DNA from 2 places in the Clostridium algidicarnis genome. Region 2 is predicted to be linked to the other one. Evidence: a T-box and tRNA genes for the amino acid it is inferred to sense, from the RefSeq annotation. Region 2 holds a T-box; the other holds one or more tRNA genes.
The links. A T-box is a leader RNA that pairs with one kind of tRNA and senses whether it is charged. The one in region 2 lies ahead of tyrS (tyrosine--tRNA ligase), so its partner is inferred to be a tRNA-Tyr.
Positions count from the first base shown of each region.

Region 1: it encodes a tRNA-Tyr, which carries the amino acid that the T-box ahead of tyrS (tyrosine--tRNA ligase) is inferred to sense. The anticodon was not compared.

Region 1 covers NZ_JNLN01000001.1:2,145,319-2,155,445, reverse strand. The annotation lists gene BV55_RS0110255 (hypothetical protein) at 1-1,008, opposite strand, end outside; gene BV55_RS0110260 (ComF family protein) at 1-4, opposite strand, end outside; gene recD2 (SF1B family DNA helicase RecD2) at 1,047-3,281, opposite strand; gene nagA (N-acetylglucosamine-6-phosphate deacetylase) at 3,522-4,652, shown strand; gene metK (methionine adenosyltransferase) at 4,707-5,882, opposite strand; SAM riboswitch class I at 5,981-6,080, opposite strand; tRNA gene BV55_RS0110235 (tRNA-Tyr) at 6,172-6,256, opposite strand; tRNA gene BV55_RS0110230 (tRNA-Thr) at 6,260-6,334, opposite strand; tRNA gene BV55_RS0110225 (tRNA-Val) at 6,361-6,436, opposite strand; tRNA gene BV55_RS0110220 (tRNA-Tyr) at 6,443-6,527, opposite strand; tRNA gene BV55_RS0110215 (tRNA-Thr) at 6,531-6,605, opposite strand; gene yyaC (spore protease YyaC) at 6,903-7,433, shown strand; gene mreB (rod shape-determining protein) at 7,538-8,569, opposite strand; gene spoIIID (sporulation transcriptional regulator SpoIIID) at 8,664-8,918, opposite strand; gene BV55_RS0110195 (M23 family metallopeptidase) at 9,104-9,856, opposite strand.
Region 2 covers NZ_JNLN01000001.1:1,373,455-1,383,581, reverse strand. The annotation lists gene BV55_RS0106850 (bifunctional metallophosphatase/5'-nucleotidase) at 1-697, opposite strand, end outside; gene BV55_RS0106845 (hypothetical protein) at 1,014-1,667, opposite strand; gene BV55_RS0106840 (PspA/IM30 family protein) at 1,682-2,332, opposite strand; gene BV55_RS0106835 (hypothetical protein) at 2,358-3,122, opposite strand; gene BV55_RS0106830 (hypothetical protein) at 3,641-3,841, opposite strand; gene BV55_RS15755 (hypothetical protein) at 3,931-4,143, opposite strand; gene BV55_RS0106820 (transporter substrate-binding domain-containing protein) at 4,721-5,542, shown strand; gene BV55_RS0106815 (amino acid ABC transporter permease) at 5,558-6,214, shown strand; gene BV55_RS0106810 (amino acid ABC transporter ATP-binding protein) at 6,201-6,923, shown strand; gene tyrS (tyrosine--tRNA ligase) at 6,982-8,181, opposite strand; T-box leader at 8,340-8,598, opposite strand; gene BV55_RS0106800 (PHP domain-containing protein) at 8,675-9,322, opposite strand; gene BV55_RS0106795 (ABC transporter substrate-binding protein) at 9,635-10,127, shown strand, end outside.

The DNA of each region.
Region 1 (10,127 bases), 770 kb from region 2:
CCATGCTACCTTATTGAAGTTTCTAGTTATAGATTTAGCTTTCTCCATATCTAAAGTAAGGTTATTTGCAAGAAAAATCACTTCGGAGTTGCTAAATCCTTCCTTCATACCTACCTTTCCACATATATAAGTTAATTTTTTATAATCATAACTTTCATCATCTGCAAAATAAACTATTATATCTAAATTATTGACTTCCATATGAAAAGTATTCATATTATCTATTATTATTATTATAGGTTCATCTCTCATCTTTAATCGTTTTTTTATTATATTAATATTTGAATCATTGTATCGTATTATACTTGTTCTTATATCTTCTCTTAAATCTGATATTTGTCTATAAATCTTATCTGCCTTTTGGTTATCTGGTGCATATAATATAACCTTTCGCCTAGATTTTACAAACCATTTCATATAATCATAAATCATATAAGGTATTTCCTTATTTGTATCTATTTTGGTTGTAATTATTCTAGGCTCTATTATAGGAATATCCCTTGTATTCTTTGTAATTTCTATTATATCTCCTTCTTCTAAAACTGGTTCAATAGATGCAACTATATATTTTTCAGATTTAATTTTATAAATTAGGCCTCTTATATCCTTTGCTTGATATTCTGAGTAACAATTAATATCATCATATATAATACAATAAAAGTTATCCTTCATTAAATATGCACTATCGTAATTAGTTATTATTAAAAGCTTATCTTCTAAATTGGTATAATTTCCTCTAAAGTAGCAATAATTTCTAAATGAAGTTATTGTCCTTATTTTCTTTAATAATGAAATATCTTTTATATCTTGATTGGTTATATACAAGATCTTTTTATTTTCTTTAATTAGCTCAAGTATTATTTCTAGAAATGTTAAGGAATTATTGTAAGGAATAGAAACCACATTTAAGTATTTTTTATTTTTCTTTACCCAGTTCATAACATTTTGATCTGCATGTGCATCTTTTATAGATTCATTCTTATTATTAAAAACTTTAAATATGGACATTTATGTCCCTCCAAATCTATTAACATATATTTGCTACTTTATTGTTCATTAAAAATTTCATTAGAAACTGTATCCTTCATCCTCCATTTTAATGAAGAAAATCTCTCAAAGCTTCTGTCATTTTGAACCATGTATTTAAGTGCCTTAACAGAACCTGTTAGTACCACTAAATTTTTAGCCCTTGTTATTGCTGTATATAATAGATTTCTATTCATAAGCAAAGGTGACCCTACAAATATAGGCATAATAACTACTGGGAACTCACTACCTTGACTCTTATGTATAGTTATTGCATAAGCCAAATCTAATTCATCTATATTTATATTTTCATAGATGACTTCTCTTTCCTCATCAAATATAACTGTTAGAGTATTATCTTCTTCGTCAATATTTTGAATAAACCCCATGTCTCCATTAAATACTCCAAGTCCTTCTTTGTCACCATATCCATCTACCCTTATCCACTTTAAAGAATAGTTGTTTTTAGTTTGCATAACTTTATCTCCTACTCTAAAAATTGTGCTTCTATATTCTTTTTCCTTTTTATTTTCCGCCTTAGGATTTAGAACCTCTTGCAATTTAGAATTTAGATTTATAATACCTAAAGGTCCTTTTTTCATAGGTGATAAAATCTGTATGTGCTGTTGTTTATTCCATGAATCATTATATTTGGGTAACCTTGTATTTATTAATTCTACAACTGTATTTAAAATATTCTCTTTATTTTCTTCCTTTATGAAAAAGAAGTCTTTATCCCTATCATTTAATATTGGAATTTCTCCATTATTAATCTTATGAGCATTAACTACTATCATACTTTCTTTTGCTTGCCTAAATATTTCTTTTAATCTTACCACCTTTACACATTCACTTTCTATAAGATCTTTAAGCACATTACCTGCTCCAACAGATGGTAATTGATCTACATCTCCTACTATTATAAGTCTAGTACCTAAAGATAAGGCTTTTAAAAGATTATTCATAAGTAACACATCTATCATGGATGCCTCGTCTATGATTATAACATCACACTCTAAAGGTGATTCTTCCCCTTTAGAGAAAGCCATTTCTTCATCATTTAATCCAAATCCAAGCTCTAATAACCTATGAATAGTTTTAGCTTCTCTTCCGGTTGACTCTGTCATTCTTTTTGCAGCCCTCCCTGTTGGAGCCGCCATAACTACACTCATACCATTTTTATCAAATATATCTATGATACATTTTATTATAGTAGTCTTACCTGTTCCAGGACCCCCAGTAATTATTTCCACACCATTATCTATTACACCTTTTATTGCTTCTTTTTGTGAAATAGCAAAACTCATATTGTTTTCTTGTTCAAATTCTTTTATTTGTTTATCTATATTAACGTCTATAGTATCAAAGCTTGAAAAAACAATGGAAAGCATAGATTTTGTTATACCAAGCTCTGCATAATAATAGGGTAATGTAAATACGCACTCTACACCATCTATTAGTTCTACTCTAACCTTTCCATCAATAACACAATCAAATATGTTTTTAATTATTAACTCTTCTTTTACTGTTAATATTTCAGAAGCACCTTTTATAAGCTCATCTTTTGGCATGTAGGTATTTCCTAAAGCACAAAATTGATTTACTACATGTTTTATTCCACTTTGAACTCTAAACTCTGAATCAATTTCTATACCTAAACTTCTAGATATTTTATCTGCTGATTTAAATCCTATTCCTGAAACTTCCTCAGTTAATATGTATGGATTATTTTTTATAATACTTATAGACTCGGCTCCAAATCTTTTGTATATCTTCATGCATTGATTTGGTGTTACACCATAAGTTTGTAAAAACACCATAATATTTTTCACTTCTCTTTGCTTAAAGTAAGAATCGTATATAAGTTCTATTTTTTTCTCTCCTATACCTTCTATTTCAGAAAGCCTATCTATATCATTTTCTAAAACTTCAAAAGTTTTTTCTCCAAATTTATCTACAATCTTTTTAGCTGTAACAGGTCCAATTCCTAGTATCACCCCTGAAGATAAATATCGTTCAATTCCAATTAAACTATTTGGCAATATTTCCTCAGCCTCATTTACCTTAAATTGCTTACCAAACTGCTTGTGCAAAGTCCATTCACCTTTTAATTTTAAATTTTGTCCTTCTGATATATATGGTATACACCCTACAATGACTGTATCATCACCTTTTTCGTCTACTCTTGCAACCACATATCCATTATCTTCATTTTTAAATATTATATCTTCTACAGTGACTTGTATTTCTTCCATATAATCTCCTCACTCAATTCTTAATTAAAGTAATTATATCACAATTACCCTTAATAAAGATTTTAAAAAAATAGTTATAATGAAAATTATAGTATAATAAAACGTAAATTCAAGTTATCTAATTTATTAATTGTTGTTTATTGTTTTTAACAGCTACATGCTAATTTATATTAACTGGTCATTTTTATCAACATGACCTATAATAAATATATCTAAAATATATGTTATTGAGGTGATTTCATGTTAATTAAAAACTGTAAAATAATATACGAAGATAGAATAGAAGAGGGTTCCGTTTTACTTCATAATGGTAAAATTACATCTATAAATCCTGAAAATACTGATGAAAAGGATGTTATCGATGCTGAAGGGTTGTACTTATCTCCTGGATTTATAGATGTTCATATTCATGGGGCTGGAGGGCGTGATACCATGGATGGAAGTTATGAATCATTAAATATAATTTCAAAAACTATTGCCAAATATGGTACTACCTCCTTTTTGCCAACTACAATGACTTGTTCTATAAGCGACATAAAAAAAGCTCTCGAAACTATAAAGGAAGCTAAACTAAAAGGCACTGATGGCGCCAATATATTAGGAGCCCACTTAGAAGGACCCTTTATAAGTCCAAAAGCTATTGGTGCTCAAAACCCTGACTTTGTAGAAAACCCATTTCTTCAAACATTTCTAGATATAGTAGGTGACAATATTGATACTGTAGTAAGCGTTACTATAGCCCCTGAAATAGAAGGTGCTTGTGAGCTTATAGCATACCTACGAGATAATAATATAACTGCTTCTATGGGACATACTAAAGCCACATATGAAGAGGCTATGACAGGAATACAATGTGGTATTTCCCACTCTACTCATCTTTATAATGCTATGACAGGGCTTCACCATCGTAATCCTGGAACTGTTGGTGCAATATTTGATTCTTCTATAACTACCGAAACAATTTCAGATGGAATTCATATAAGTTATCCTTCTCTAAGAGTTGCCTATAAACAAAAGGGCTTAGATAAGGTACTATTAGTAACTGATGCTATGATGGCTTGTTCAATGCCAGATGGAATTTATTCTTTAGGTGGACAAAAGGTCATTGTTGAAAATGGCGCTGCTAGATTAAAATCTGGTTCTCTTGCTGGTTCTATTTTAACTCTAGATAAGGCTGTTAAAAATGTTTATAACAACACAGATTATCCTTTAAACGAAATTGTTAATATGGCTACTGTGAATCCTGCAAGACTTTGTAAGGTAGCTACTTTTAAAGGCTCTGTTAAAGAAGGATTCGATGCCGATCTATTACTATTTGATGATGGAATAAATATTAAAAAGGTTATAATTAATGGAAAGATAATTCTTTAATATTTCCATATTCGAAAAATTAACCTGGATATTTTAAAATATCCAGGTTAATTTTTATATATACCTTTTTATAACATTCACTTTATTTAACTTTTCCCATGGTAGATCTAGATCACTTCTACCAAAATGTCCATAGGCCGCAACCTGTTTATATATTGGTCTTCTTAGATCTAGTTCTTTAATTATTGATGCTGGTCGTAAGTCAAATACATTGTTAATTATTTCTATTATTTTTTCATCACTTATTTTTCCTGTCCCAAAAGTATCTACATCAATGGATACAGGTCTTGCAACACCTATAGCATAAGCTACTTGAATTTCTATTTTATCAGAAACTCCAGCTGCAACTAAGTTTTTAGCAACCCATCTTGCTGCATAAGCTGCAGATCTATCTACCTTAGTTGGATCTTTTCCTGAAAAAGCACCTCCACCGTGTCTTCCATATCCCCCATAAGTATCAACTATTATTTTTCTTCCTGTTAATCCTGAATCTCCTTGAGGTCCCCCTATTACAAATCTACCTGTTGGGTTTATATAATATTTTGTATCCTTGTCCAATAAGTTAGATTCAACTACTTCTTCAATTACATACTTGCGTAAATCTTTATCTATTTGCTCTAAAGATACCTCAGGGCTATGTTGAGTTGATATTACTATAGTATCGATTCTTTTAGGTTTATTATCCTCATATTCTACTGTTACTTGAGTTTTTCCATCTGGCCTTAGATAAGGAAGAGTTCCATTCTTTCTTACTTCTGATAGTCTTCTTGCTAACTTATGGGCCATAGATATTGGAAGAGGCATATATTCTTCTGTTTCATTACTGGCAAATCCAAACATCATTCCTTGGTCTCCAGCACCAATTCCTCCAAGCTCTTCTTTAGTACCATTTTTAGATTCTAAAGCTTCATCTACTCCCATAGCTATATCAGTTGATTGTTCATCTATAGATGTAAGTACTGAACAAGTTTCAGCATCAAATCCATATTTAGCTCTTACATATCCTATTTCCTCTATGGTTTTTCTAACTACTTTTGAGATATCCACATAACAATCCGTAGATATTTCGCCAGCTACCATTACCATACCTGTTGTTACCATAGTTTCACAAGCTACTCGTCCATTCGGATCCTTTGATAATATTGTATCTAATATGGCATCGGATATCTGGTCACACATTTTGTCAGGATGTCCTTCTGTTACTGATTCTGATGTAAATAGTTTCTTCATAATATTCCTATACTAAATTTTCTTTAGTATAGTTTTCACTCCTTTCTAAAACATAATAAAAAAGCCCCTCAAGAAAGAAGTGACTTTATTTCGCTTCTCTCTTATCTTGCAGTTATACTGCTGGAATTGGCACCGTGGCTTATTCGCCGGTTGCCGGGTTTCATAGGGCCCTTTTCCCTCCACCTCTCTTGATAAGAGCTTATATAATTTTATAACATAATAAATTCTACCATATTACATTTATTACGTCAATATCATCTCAACAAAAAAAAGACACATATGTGTCTTTTGGTGGAGGAAGATGGATTCGAACCATCGAAGTCGTAGACAGCAGATTTACAGTCTGCCCCCTTTAGCCACTCGGGAATTCCTCCATGTGGAGCTGGCAATAGGAATTGAACCTACAACCTGCTGATTACAAGTCAGCTGCTCTACCGTTGAGCCATGCCAGCAAAATATATAGTTTTAATTTTAAAAATGGTGGGCACAACAGGGCTCGAACCTGTGACCCTCTGCTTGTAAGGCAGATGCTCTCCCAGCTGAGCTATGCGCCCTGGGATTGGTGGAGGAAGATGGATTCGAACCATCGAAGTCGTAGACAGCAGATTTACAGTCTGCCCCCTTTAGCCACTCGGGAATTCCTCCATGTGGAGCTGGCAATAGGAATTGAACCTACAACCTGCTGATTACAAGTCAGCTGCTCTACCGTTGAGCCATGCCAGCATATCTACCAATGCTCTATCTTTTTACATACCGCATCGGCTGACAAGGTTTAGTATACCTAGATATAGATATAAATTCAACCTCCATTTTACCTCATTATCCTAAGTCAATTTTTCATTACTTCATTTTACTCTATAATACTATGTTTTTGGATACTATCCATATTTTTTTAATAAATTATACACTAAATATTTAAATAATTTAATATATAAACCCTAATCCTTCTATATAGCCACTTTATATGTAGCGTAATATTATTTTTTATTAAACATATAAATTAATTAGGAGGCGGTTATATTGAAAAAGGATAAGATTCATTACAAGAATGATATGGCTATTTTTGAACTTTCTAAGTTACTTAAAAATTATATAGATAAAAACACCATTTTAATATGTGTAGGTACAGATAGATGTATCGGAGATTCTCTAGGTCCAATTGTAGGTACATTTTTAACATATAAACTTTTCCCCTTGCCTGTTTATGGTAGTATTTCTTCTCCTATCCATGCTTTGAACTTAATTGAAAAGGTTTCACATATCAAATTACTACATCCTACCTCTAATATATTAGCAATAGATGCATGTTTAGGTGATGAGTCTTCCATAGGTGAAATTCAATTTAGGAATCTTCCTTTACATCCAGGTAAAGGGGTAGGTAAAACTCTACCGCATGTTGGTGATACATCAATTATAGGGATAGTTGATTTCAACAATGGAGACAACATCTTTATTAACAACACCATACGTTTAAGCTTTATTGTAGATATGGCAACCGTAATAACAGAATCATTATTTAATTCCTTGCAATTAAATAAATTAAAACTTTAACTAACCTAGGTATTATATTTTATATTATAATAGGGCTACCCTATAAAAAAAGAGTAGTCCTTTAAACGCAATAAAATATATGTAAATTAAATTCAAATCATATTTTAGTCAATTAGCTCAACCTTATTATCATCTAATGTAATATTTAGTTTGTCTATAAAGTCGAGCATCTTTCCTGTTCCAATGGCAACGCTTCCAACAGGATCCTCTGCAATATGTACAGGGACTTTTGAAACATGTTCTATTAGTTTGTCCAAACCATGTAGTAAAGATCCGCCACCTGTCATTACTATTCCTTTTTCTGCTATATCAGATGCTAATTCAGGTGGAGTTTTTTCTAATACAGCATGAGTCATTTCACAAATTACCATGACGGTATCAATTAAAGCTTCTCTCATTTCAAAAGATGTTACAGTTACACTTTTAGGTAACCCTGTTAATAGGTCTCTACCTTTTACATCTTCGCTAATTTCTTCTTCAACAAATACACTACCTACACTAACTTTAAGATTTTCTGCTGTCCTTTCTCCTATCATGAGATTATGCTTTTTCCTTACATATTTAATTATGGCTTCATCAAATTTATCCCCAGCAACCTTAATAGATTCACGTACAACTATTCCACCTAAAGATATTACCGCTATATCTGTAGTCCCACCACCTATATCAATAACCATATTGCCACTAGGTAAAGTTATATCAATTCCTGCGCCTATAGCTGCAGCTAGTGGTTCTTCTATAAGAAAGACCTTTTTTGCACCTGCATTCATTGCAGCCTCTTTCACTGCTCTTTTTTCTACTTCGGTGGATTCACAAGGTATGCAAATCACAACCTTCGGTGTTGAGATCTTTCTTTTCCCACAAGCTTCACTTATAAAATATTTCAACATTTTTTCTGTAGTATCATAATCCGATATAACTCCATCCCTCATAGGCCTTATAGCTACTATATTCCCTGGAGTTCTACCTATCATTTTTCTAGCTTCTTCTCCTACAGCAAGTACCTTATTTGTATTATTATCTATTGCTACAACTGAGGGTTCTTTTAATATTACCCCCTTACCTCTAACATAAACCAATACAGTTGCTGTTCCAAGATCTATGCCCATGTCCATATTTGTTTTCCAAAAGCACATTCTACTTCCACTCCCACTTTCCAATTTTATATTAATTCGGCTATTCCATATAAGAATATCCAGAATCTTCTTTTATATTATACTAAGAATGTGCCTATCCTTCAACATTTTTATATTTTAATTTAGTAGCTTTTCCTCCTCTTATATGACGCTCAGATTTATTTAAATCTAAAATTAGTTTTGCTTCCTTTGCAATTACGGGATTTATTTTAGGTAATCTCTCTGTCATATCTTTGTGTATTGTACTTTTACTAACACCAAACTCTTTTGCTGTTTTTCTTATAGTCGATTTTGAATCAATTATATATTTGGCTACTTCTAGCACTCTCTCTTCTATATAGTCCTTCAAAGTGCTGCCTCCTTAATATCTATATTTATAAATATGCGCTTATTTTTCTTTAAATTACTTTTCATATACTTTCTGCCTAAGAAAGTATATGATAAATTTATTTTGATTAATTTAATCCTTATAATCCTTAAAATATTCTTATGTTTTTCTTAGCTTAGATGAAATTCATCTAAGCTAAGAATTTGTTATTTGTAGCTTACATACTTTTCAGGATCAACCTTAATGTTATCTTTTAAAACTTCAAAGTGTAGATGATCTCCATACTTTTCTTCACTATAGTTACCAGCTGTTTTACCAACCTTTCCTATTTCTTGACCTTTAGATATTTTTTGACCTTCCTTTATTTGAATATCATCTTCTAAATTCGAATATAAAGTTTTTAAGCCATTTTTATGGTCTATAACCATATATCTTCCAAATTCTGTATTGTCATTATCTACTTTTTCTACCACACCATCAGATACTGCTAAAACCTTTTGCCCAAGATCAGCTTTAATATCTACTCCTGATCTAGTTCTCCAAGTACCAAGGGTGTCACAAAATATAGTTTCTTCAGTGAATTGCCTTACTAAGGATCCTTCTACTGGCTTCTCAAATTTAGTATCGACACTTTTAGAAACTGCAGCTGAATCTTTTGATTCTACTGTAGATGATACCTTCTCATTTTTTTCCTCAACTTTTATGGTTTCTTCGGACTTTTTGTTATTATCCTTTACTTGGAGAGCATTGTTTATATCTATTTCTTTTGATTCATGTCCCTCAGATAGTCTTAGATCTTCTTCATGCTGCACGCTAGGTGGTCCATCCATATCAGATTTATTACCTTTTACAGTTACTACAGCTATGGTAGCTACTATACATAAACACACAAATAGTACTACATAAAAACCCTCCCTTTTAAAAAAATTAGTTGTCTTTTTACTTATTTTTTTGTCCATAATGAACACCTCCATATTACTAGTCTGTCCTTTAGAAAATAAAAAATACATAAATTTAGTATTTTTTCTTCTACATTTTTCTAAATATTTCTTCATATTTCTACAATTTACCCAATATATATCATGATTAATATATTTAACTCTCTTTGAATCATTATAATTACATATAACGGCAACTAAATAAAGACACAGAAATATAAATTATCACTGTGTCTTTATTTCAAAAAAATATTTTATTTTTAATTACTTGCTCTAATAAAAACTAACCACC
Region 2 (10,127 bases):
CTATTTCAGGTATATTTTCACATATCTCATAGGCTTGATTTTCTCCTGTTTCACTGATTACCTCATCATTTTTAATGTTTCTTTCGTAACCACCATGGTAGCTAACTATTAACACATCTACCTTTTCTACATTTTTTAAATAACTTACAAATGTCTTTAATGGAAATATAACATCTAAAAAATCTAGTCCTTTTATATTATTACTATCTTCCCAGTTAGGAATATATTTAGTGGTTGAGCCTATTATACCAACCTTTATACCGTTTTCTAATTCCTTTATTATATAAGGTCTTCCGAAATAAGGTCTCCTAGTATCTTTATCTATAATATTAGAGCTAAGCCAAGGAAACTTGGAATCCCCTACAGCATTATTTAAAAAATCCTTACCATAATTAAATTCATGATTACCTATAACTGCAGCATCATAATTCATTATGTTCATCACCTTAATTAAAGGATTAATACCCTTGCTATCTATATTTGCATAATGATATATTAGCGGTGTGCCTTGAAGCATATCACCATTATCTATAAGTATTAAGTCTTCCTTTTTCTCTCTCTCTTCTTTAACTAGAGTAGCGATTTTTGAAAGTCCAACCTCTTTTCTAGTATTATCTGAATAATCAATAGGAAATATTGCACCATGAACATCACTGGTTTCCAAAATCACTACCTTATAACTCTTACATTTATCCATAATATCACCCTTATAAGTTTTATTTATGATTTAATAATTCACTATAATAAATTCTAACCTAATAACCTTAAACTATTACCTTTTTAAAGTTATTTATTATAATAGTTTATACTTCTTATTTAATTATTATCTAATGTCATTTACAACATTATACCAATAAGTACACATTATATACATCTAAATATTTCAAGTATTTAGATTTTAATGCGAAGAATTTTAAAAGGGCCCTGAAAATCAAATTCTTCAGAACCCTTCTTTTATTAAGTTTAAGATATATTTTGATTGTTTATATTTTTTGTAGCTATTTCCTTTTTTATTACACTCCAAATGTTTCAACTATAAAATCAAATTCCTCTGCATCAGAGATTTCACCATAGTCATCCTCGCTTATTCCAGGATAATAGTAGAGAACAAATTTGTCTTCTTTGTCTATAATGTTTTCAATAATTATATATTGTCTTTGAAATTCACAGTCCTGTAATGTTGCAAGAACCTTATAGCTTGAAGGACGTCCAGTACTATTATTAGTTAAATTTAATATAAAGTTATCATGCACTGTCATATTAATCTTTTCATGATCGCATTTCTTTATAAAAGAATTTTCCCTACAACCTCTGCAACTATTAAAGTTACAGTCTTTAGGGCAATTCAAACAGGCACACTTTGAGTAGTTTTTTAATTGATTAAAGTCTCCTATATTATCATTTTTATAAGAGGATATTAAGGAAATAGAATTATTCTCTTTAAACCTTCCAAGAAAAGATGATGCGTTTTTCTTGCATTCTGCTTCTGAACTCTCTAAAAGTGTTATATACCTTTTTAATACATCTACTTTCCCATAATACTTTCTTACTTTAAGTGTATTTTCATTAAGAAAAGGTGCTACATTATCAATGCCGTAGCTTATATCAACATAAACCTTTCCCAAAATATCTTTTTCTGACTTTAAAAATTCTAAATCTTTACTCATATTATCACCTATTATTAATTCTTATATTTTGCAAGTTCAGCATCTAAATCAGTTGTATTACCAAGAGCTTCAAACTCATTTTCTAAGCTGTCTACTTGTTTTAAATCTCCTAGTCCTTCAGCAAGTGCTTCTTTCTTTTGGATCTTTCTTTCGATATCATCAATTTTGATTGAGTTAGTTTTAGTTTGAACATTTGCAAGTATTTCGTTAACTTGTTTTGATGCCTCAGCGTTATTTATTCTAGCAGCGGCCTCATCTCTATAACTCCTAGTTTTTTGAATTTCATCTTCTAATTCTTTTAAGTTCTTTTTAAGAAATTCAGCTTTAGTACTAGCTTCTGTATAGCTACTTTGAAGAGATAAATACTTTTTATCTGCATCTAATTTTCTTTCGAGTGCCCTTTTAGCTAAATCATCATTTCCTTTAGAAACAGCAAGCTTTACTTTTTCTTCCCAATCCTTTGATTCATTTTGAGCTGCCACCATTTTCTTTTCTGTTTCACGGACATTTCCTAAAACCTGCGCTGAGCTTAATTTAGCCTTATTCAAATTTTCTTCCATATCCCTTATTTTTTGATCTAAAAGTTCTATTGGATTTTCTGCTTCATCTAATGCGTTATTCACCTTTGCCTTAAACATATTTGATACTCTTGAAAATACTCCCATTTGTATTACCTCCATATTTTTTTAATTATTTTTTCCTTTTAATGTACTTCCTAATAACATTTATGATTATAACTATCAATATAATATATACTAATAATTTAAACATACCTCCTATGAAAGATGTTGATCCGCCATAACTTCCTACCCTAGCTCTCCCTCCAAAAAAAGGAATGGGTATTGGTATAAAGCTCTTTTTTGAATTTTCATATTTACTACTTTCTGAGCTACTCTTGCTATCTTTATCCGACTTTGCATTATCAGTTTCTTTAGTGTTTGAGAATCCTCCCGATTTAAATCCACCAGGAGCTGCCTTTGATGGATTATCCTTTGAATCATTTTTACTCTTAGTATCGCTACTACCTTCTTTTGGACTAGAAAAGTCTCCTGATTTAAATCCCCCAGAGGGTGCCTTTGATGTCGACTTAGGTTTTGCTGGAGTTTTAGTACTATTGCCGTCACTTTTTTTTGTATTAGAAAATCCTCCAGATTTAACCCCACTAGAGGGTGCCTTTGATGGTGCTTTTGATGGAGCTTTAGGTGTACTTGGACTTTTAATTCCACCACCACTAGATTTTGGACTAGAAAAACCACCAGATTTAAATCCCCCAGATGATGGTTTTGCTGCAAGAAGTTTAGTATAACTAATATCAAAATCCATAAATTCATCACTTATTATTTTATTTTCACTTGTTATCTCAGCTGCAAAGGCAACATTATGATCTGAGTCTTTATATCCAATTGCCTCCATGCTATCAAATACCAAACTACTAGTTAAAAAAACAAACACCATAGCAATTCCAAATAAAATACGGTTTTTTGTGAACTTACTTATTACAATCACCCCACTTATTGTTTTATAGTTTTATTTAAAATTCTTAAATGAAAGCTTTTATATTTTTAAAAAATGTTCCACTAAGAATTATTAAAACCTTATCAATTAATAATAGATAGAACAATTTAATATATTCATATTATAACAAATTTGTCTTAGTTTGCTTATAAGGAATACATCTCTCCATCTGAGTATTAGAAGAACTTATCCAAGAGCGTAGCAGCCGTCATCCCCACCTTGAAGAGGATAGGGTGTTACGGATGGTAGCCATGGCATAAATTTCATGCGCTTACCATAATTACATTATACAGTATATATTACTATATATCAAGTTTAGAATTAACCCTTTTTGAGATTGAAATACTGGTCTTAACTAATTAAAGCTATTTAAATAGTATAATCTCTGTTTCTCTTATGTTACCTTTATATTCCTATCCCCCGCCTTATAACTTCTAACTTTTAAATGAATAATCTTTTTATTTATTTAGATCTTTTATAAAAAGGATTATTCCTAGAACAACTGCAATAACTATAATTATAAAAACAATTAAAATAACTATCATCTTCTCTTTTGATCCGTCTTTAAACGCAAAATATAACTGTGCGCCCATAGAGCTTGCTAAAATTATAGCTATAATAAGCATAATTTTAGATTTCGAACAACAAGTTTCTTTCAATACTATTCACTCCTTTATAATGAAATAAACTGTTAATCATATTTCTTAATTATTTTATTTTAAGGCTTTAATAAGCCGAATTTTCTTTGTCACTCAATTATTGCTGTATAATTTAATTTTGCTTTTATAATACTAATATTGAATACTCTAACAATAGCACTTTGTCTTATTTCCCTTTTCCAATTTATTTTTAGTGTGCACTGAGTTGTTTTAAGACCACTTTTTATGTATTGTACTAACCCAAAACATTTTCTAACCTTTATACTTATACTTTCAGCATATACTCCGTATAATCTAACCACTTAAAATATTCTACTAAGAATAATTAAAACCTTATAAATTAATAATACATAGAACAATTCAACATATTCATATTATCACAAATTTCCCTTAATATGCTTTATTTATTCCATATAAATAAGCTGCTACGCACGCTTATTACAACTATATCTATATACCATTAATTAGAAGGCTTATTAAAATTATAAGTTTTCATTACATACTTATACATTACGTGTTTAAATGCTAACTACATAATGTATACCTTATTATAGCGTGCATAATCATGTTAATACGTATCTCCTAACGGAATACTTTGTTAAATTTTTGTGCAATTAATCTTATATTTAAAAATATTTTATAAATATACTTGCATATTTATAACTATTAGTTGTATAATTATGCACATGCCAATTAATTAACCAAACAATGAAAATTAGTTTAATTTAAATGTGGACAATACTAAAAACATATTACTTATCCACAGGATAGTAAACAAATTTTATTAAATGTTTATGTAAATAATATTAAAAAACATCAAGTGATTCTTAGACCATGATGGTAGCCATGGGATAAATTATTTTAGGGGGAGATTTTAAAATGAAAAAAACAGTATTAAAAACAATATTATCTGTAGCAATTATCGGAGTTATGGGATTTTCCTTATCCGCTTGTGGAAAGAAGGATAATAATACAAATCAAAGTCACTTAGATAAGGTTAAGACTTCTGGAAAGCTTGTCCTTGGTACAAGCGCTGATTATCCACCTTATGAATTTCATAAAAATATAGATGGTAAGGATACTATTGTAGGTTTTGATATTGCTATAGCAGAAGAAATAGCTAAAGACCTTGGGGTAACTCTTGAGGTAAAGGATATAGATTTTGATGGTCTTTTAGCTGCTTTAAATACAGGTAGTGTGGACATGGTTATGGCGGGTATGACTCCTGATGATACAAGAAGAAAAAAAGCTGACTTTTCAAATATATATTATAATGCATTGCAGGACATAATAATAAGAACTGAAGATAAGGATAAATTTAATTCTTTAGAAGATTTTAATGGTAAAAAGATAGGTGTTCAAAAGGGTTCTTTGCAAGAAAAGATGGCAAATAACCAATTAAAAAACAGTGAAATTAAAGGTCTTGGTAAGGTTACAGACTTAGTTCTTGAACTTAAAAATAACAAGGTAGATGGCATAGTTGTGGAAAAGCCAGTAGCTGAAGCTTACATAAAAAGAAATTCTGATATGACTTTATCTACTCCAAAACTTGAAGAAGAGGGAGAAGGCGGATCTGCTATAGCACTTAGTAAGGATTCAGGCGAATTTTTAGAAACTATTAACAATACTTTAGATAGACTCGCTAAAGATAATCTAATTGAAGGTTTTGTTGTTAAATATAATGAATTAATGGAAGAATAGCAGGGGGGATTTAAATTGGATTTTAGCTTTTTAGGTGAATATTCAGGGTTTTTCTTTAAGGGTACTAAGTTTACCCTTATCCTTGCTTTTTTCACAGTAATAATTGGGTCATTAATAGGTCTTTTACTTTCTCTTATGAAGCTTTCAAATAAAAAGATATTAAAAGTTATATCCTCTATTTATATAGAATTTATAAGAGGTACTCCGGTTCTTGTTCAACTTTATATTATATATTACGGTCTTCCAGCTATTGGAATAGAGCTGCCAGATCTAGTGGCTGCAACTATTACCATGTCTATTAACAGTGGTGCATATGTAGCTGAAATAATTAGAGCTGGTATAAATGCAGTAGATAAAGGACAAACAGAGGCTGCAAGAAGTCTAGGTATGGGAAGCTCTATGACTATGGCAAATGTTATAATTCCTCAAGCTTTTAAGAATATCTTGCCTGCCTTAGGTAATGAATTTATTGTAGTTGTAAAGGAATCTTCAATAGTTTCCGTTATAGGAATTCATGAACTTATGTATAATGCAAATACTGTTAGGGGTACAACCTTCCAACCATTTGAGCCTCTAATAGTTGCAGCTTTATTTTATTTTGTAATTACATTCACCCTTTCAAAATTACTTGGAATAGCTGAAAGGAGGATGAAAATAAGTGATACAAATTAAAGATTTAACTAAAGACTTTGGTGATAATAAAGTTTTAAAAGGTGTTAATGAAGAGATTAAAAAAGGTGAGGTAGTGGTTGTTATAGGCCCTTCCGGATCTGGAAAGAGTACTTTTTTAAGATGCCTTAACCTTTTAGAAATTCCTACCTCTGGACAGATAATATTTGAGGGTGAGAATATTACAGACAAGAAAGTAGATATAAATAAATTAAGAGAAAAAATGGGTATGGTATTCCAACAGTTTAACCTATTCCCACATAAAACAATTTTAGACAACATAACCTTAGCTCCTGTAAAGGTTAAAGGTAAATCAAAGGAAGAAGCTGAATCTATAGCTTTTAAATTACTTGATAAAATAGGACTTAGAGAAAAGGCGAAAAGTTATCCTTCTCAGTTATCAGGTGGACAAAAACAAAGAATAGCTATAGCTCGTGCTCTTGCAATGGAGCCTACTGTTATGCTTTTTGATGAACCCACTTCAGCACTTGACCCTGAAATGGTTGGGGAAGTTTTAGCTGTTATGAAGGATCTAGCAAAAGAAGGCATGACCATGGTTGTTGTTACCCATGAAATGGGCTTTGCAAAAGAAGTTGGAGATAGAGTTTTATTTATGGATGATGGAAATATTGTAGAAGAAGGCAAGCCTTTAGATATATTTTCAAATCCTAAAAACTCTAGAACAAAAGATTTCCTAAGTAAGGTACTTTAAATAAAGATAACCAGTAAATACTCTAATATATTTACTGGTTATCTTTTATTTTGAGTTATTATAACTTAATCTTAGCAAACTTTTTCTTTCCTACTTGTATTATATCCTCATCCTTTAATTTTACATCATTAAAGTCGTTAACCTTTTCTCCATTTATCCTAACTCCACCTTGAGTTATAAGCCTTCTAGCTTCACTGTTAGATGATGCAAGCTTTGCATACACTATAACTTCTATAAAGTTCATAGTATCAGTTATTTTTACAGGTTCTAGATCTTCTGGCATTTGATTTTTCTGAAACACATGTACAAAGTGATGTTCAGCTTTTAAGGAATCCTCTTCACTATGATATAATCTTACTATTTCTTTAGCTAAACTCATTTTTACATCTCTTGGGTTTACGCTGTCTGACGCAAGATTAGCCTTCATTTCATTTATCTTATCTGGATGTATATCTGTTGCAAGTTCAAAGTACTTTATTATAAGATCATCTGGAATTTCCATAGTCTTTGTGTACATAAGCTCTGGACTATCATAAATTCCAATGTAGTTTCCAAGACTTTTACTCATTTTTTCCTTACCATCAAGTCCTTCTAATATAGGCATAAATAAAGCAATTTGGCACTCCTTGCCGTATTCCTTTTGCATAGTTCTACCCATTAATATGTTAAACCTTTGATCTGTTCCACCAAGTTCTATGTCTGCATTTATTGCTATAGAATCGTAAGCTTGCATTAAAGGATAGAAAAACTCATGGATCCCTATACTTATTTCATTTTTAAATCTATTTTTAAAGTCTTCTCTCTCAAGCATCCTCGCTACACTGTATTTTGCCGAAAGCTCTATAACATCTCTAAAATTAAGCTTTTCAAGCCACTCACTATTAAATCTTAAGTCTGTCTTTTCTTTATCTAATATTTTAAAAATTTGCTTTTCATAAGTTCTTGCATTTTCCATAACCTGCTCTTTTGTAAGTTGTTTTCTCGCCTTTGACTTACCTGTTGGATCTCCTATCATTCCAGTAAAATCACCTATGATTATTACCGCTCTATGACCTAAATCTTGAAGTTGCTTTATCTTTCTTAAAACCACTGCATGACCTATATGAATATCAGGAGCACTTGGATCAAGTCCGAGCTTTACTACAAGAGGTCTATTTTCTTTTTCTGCTTTTACAAGCTTCTCTTTTAATTCCTCTTCATTTATAATTTCTGCTGCACCTTTTTTAATAATCTTTAATTGTTCATCTACACTTATCATAATAATTCTCCTCTCTAATTTTGCATGGTATGCTATAGGTGTTTTGGCTACTTATAAGCCTATAATAATCTTTAATGCTAATTGAAAACTTTTCTCTAAAATAAAAATTATCATCTATAATCTTTTAAATAAAAAAACCCCCGTCCCTATAGCTAAGCTATAAGGACGAGAGTGTATAATCTCGCGGTACCACCTTAATTTATTTATATGTCACCATATAAACCTTTTCGAGTACAATATAATACTCTATCCCTATAACGTGGGAAGGATCCGTCAACAGCCTACTTACTTAAATAAATTAAGCTTTAAGTGTGATACTCCAAGACGTATTCAGCATACTATTCTTCTCTCCTTTACACCAAACAGGAGCTCTCTTTGGAAGATTAATATCTTACTCTTTCTTTTCATAGTATTTAAAATGAATTGTTTCATTAAATTCACCTTATGGTATCAGATATAAAATAAAATGTCAATATTATAAAATAATTATTACTTACGCTGTCTTTAAAGTATCATAAACATTTATAGTTTCAAATCCCTTATCCTTTTTTCTAACTGGGCAAAAGTTCCCTTGTTTAATTGCTTCTATAAAATCTTTTTCATCTCTTATATTGTCAGCAAATTTTGTAGCATATGTACCTATTTTATTTACCACATGAGCGTCACTAGCCCCAAAGCATCCCAGATTTAATTCTGTGGCTAAGGCGTAGGCATAAAGATTTGCAAAGGGATATGTACTCCCATTGAAGGCTTCTACCCCTGTAAGTGTGGACTTTACATCTCTTATGTGATCTCCAAGTCCTCTATTATTATTTCTATAAGGATGTGCACTTATGGTAACTCCATTAACCTTATTTACCATTTCTATAAGCTCTTTTGCGTGAATCATTGTTTCTGGCAACTTTTCAAGTCCAAATACTAGGATATCCCCTTCAAAGGTTAAAATTTCTGCCCCTACAATAACCAAAACTCCATCTTTATAAAATGAAGGTGCTATATCTCTTCTCAATCCGTTGCTTTCGTGATCTGTTATGCAAACTCCATTAAGACCTATTTCCTTTGCTCTTTTTGTTATCTCATCAAGACTCATGTTGCTATCATCTGAATATATATTTTCATGCATATGTGTATCTATAATCATCTAAAACCCCTTACATACATTTACTAAAGTTATTAAAATCAATTTATCATAGCCTATCTAACTATTAATTTTAGTAACTTACAATGAATAATATATAAGGGTTTTCACCCTCTTTCTTTTATATAGTGGTTTAATGTATCTTTTGTTATATTTATATTCTAATACAAAAGCTTAAGTTTTATTATTTTAATTACAAATGATAGATACCTTACCTATAGTATTTATCTATACTGATGAAATAAATGTAGAATCGTGTTAAAATTTAATTAAATTTGCAAACTAAAATTTTTCTCTTTGAAAGGAGTATTTATTATGAAAAGATCTTCTAATATTCTTGCGCTTTTATTGTCTGGTGTTTTAACCTTAGGTCTTTTTGGTTGTGGTAAAAAGCCTTCTTCAGATGTTCCAAATACTGATGAAACTAAGAAGGAGTCTACGTTAAATATAGTAGCTACCTCAGAGGATTATAAACCACTGTTTGAAAAATTTACCAAGGAAACTGGAACAAAGGTTGAATTTTTATCCATGTCTTCTGGAGAGGTAATCTCGAAAGTAAAGGCTGAAAATGGAAAACCTATGGCTGATGTTTGGTTTGGTGGAGGAATAGATGCATTCATGCAAGCTAAGGATGATAATTTACTTAAAAAATGTGAGTTTGAAGGATCAAATGACCTTTCTCCTAATTTTAAAGATGAAGATAACTATTGGTTTAGCAAGGGCTTAACTGTGGTTGGCTTTATTGTGAATAATGATGTATTAAAAGAAAAGAATCTTCCAGAGCCAAAATCTTGGAAAGACTTAACTA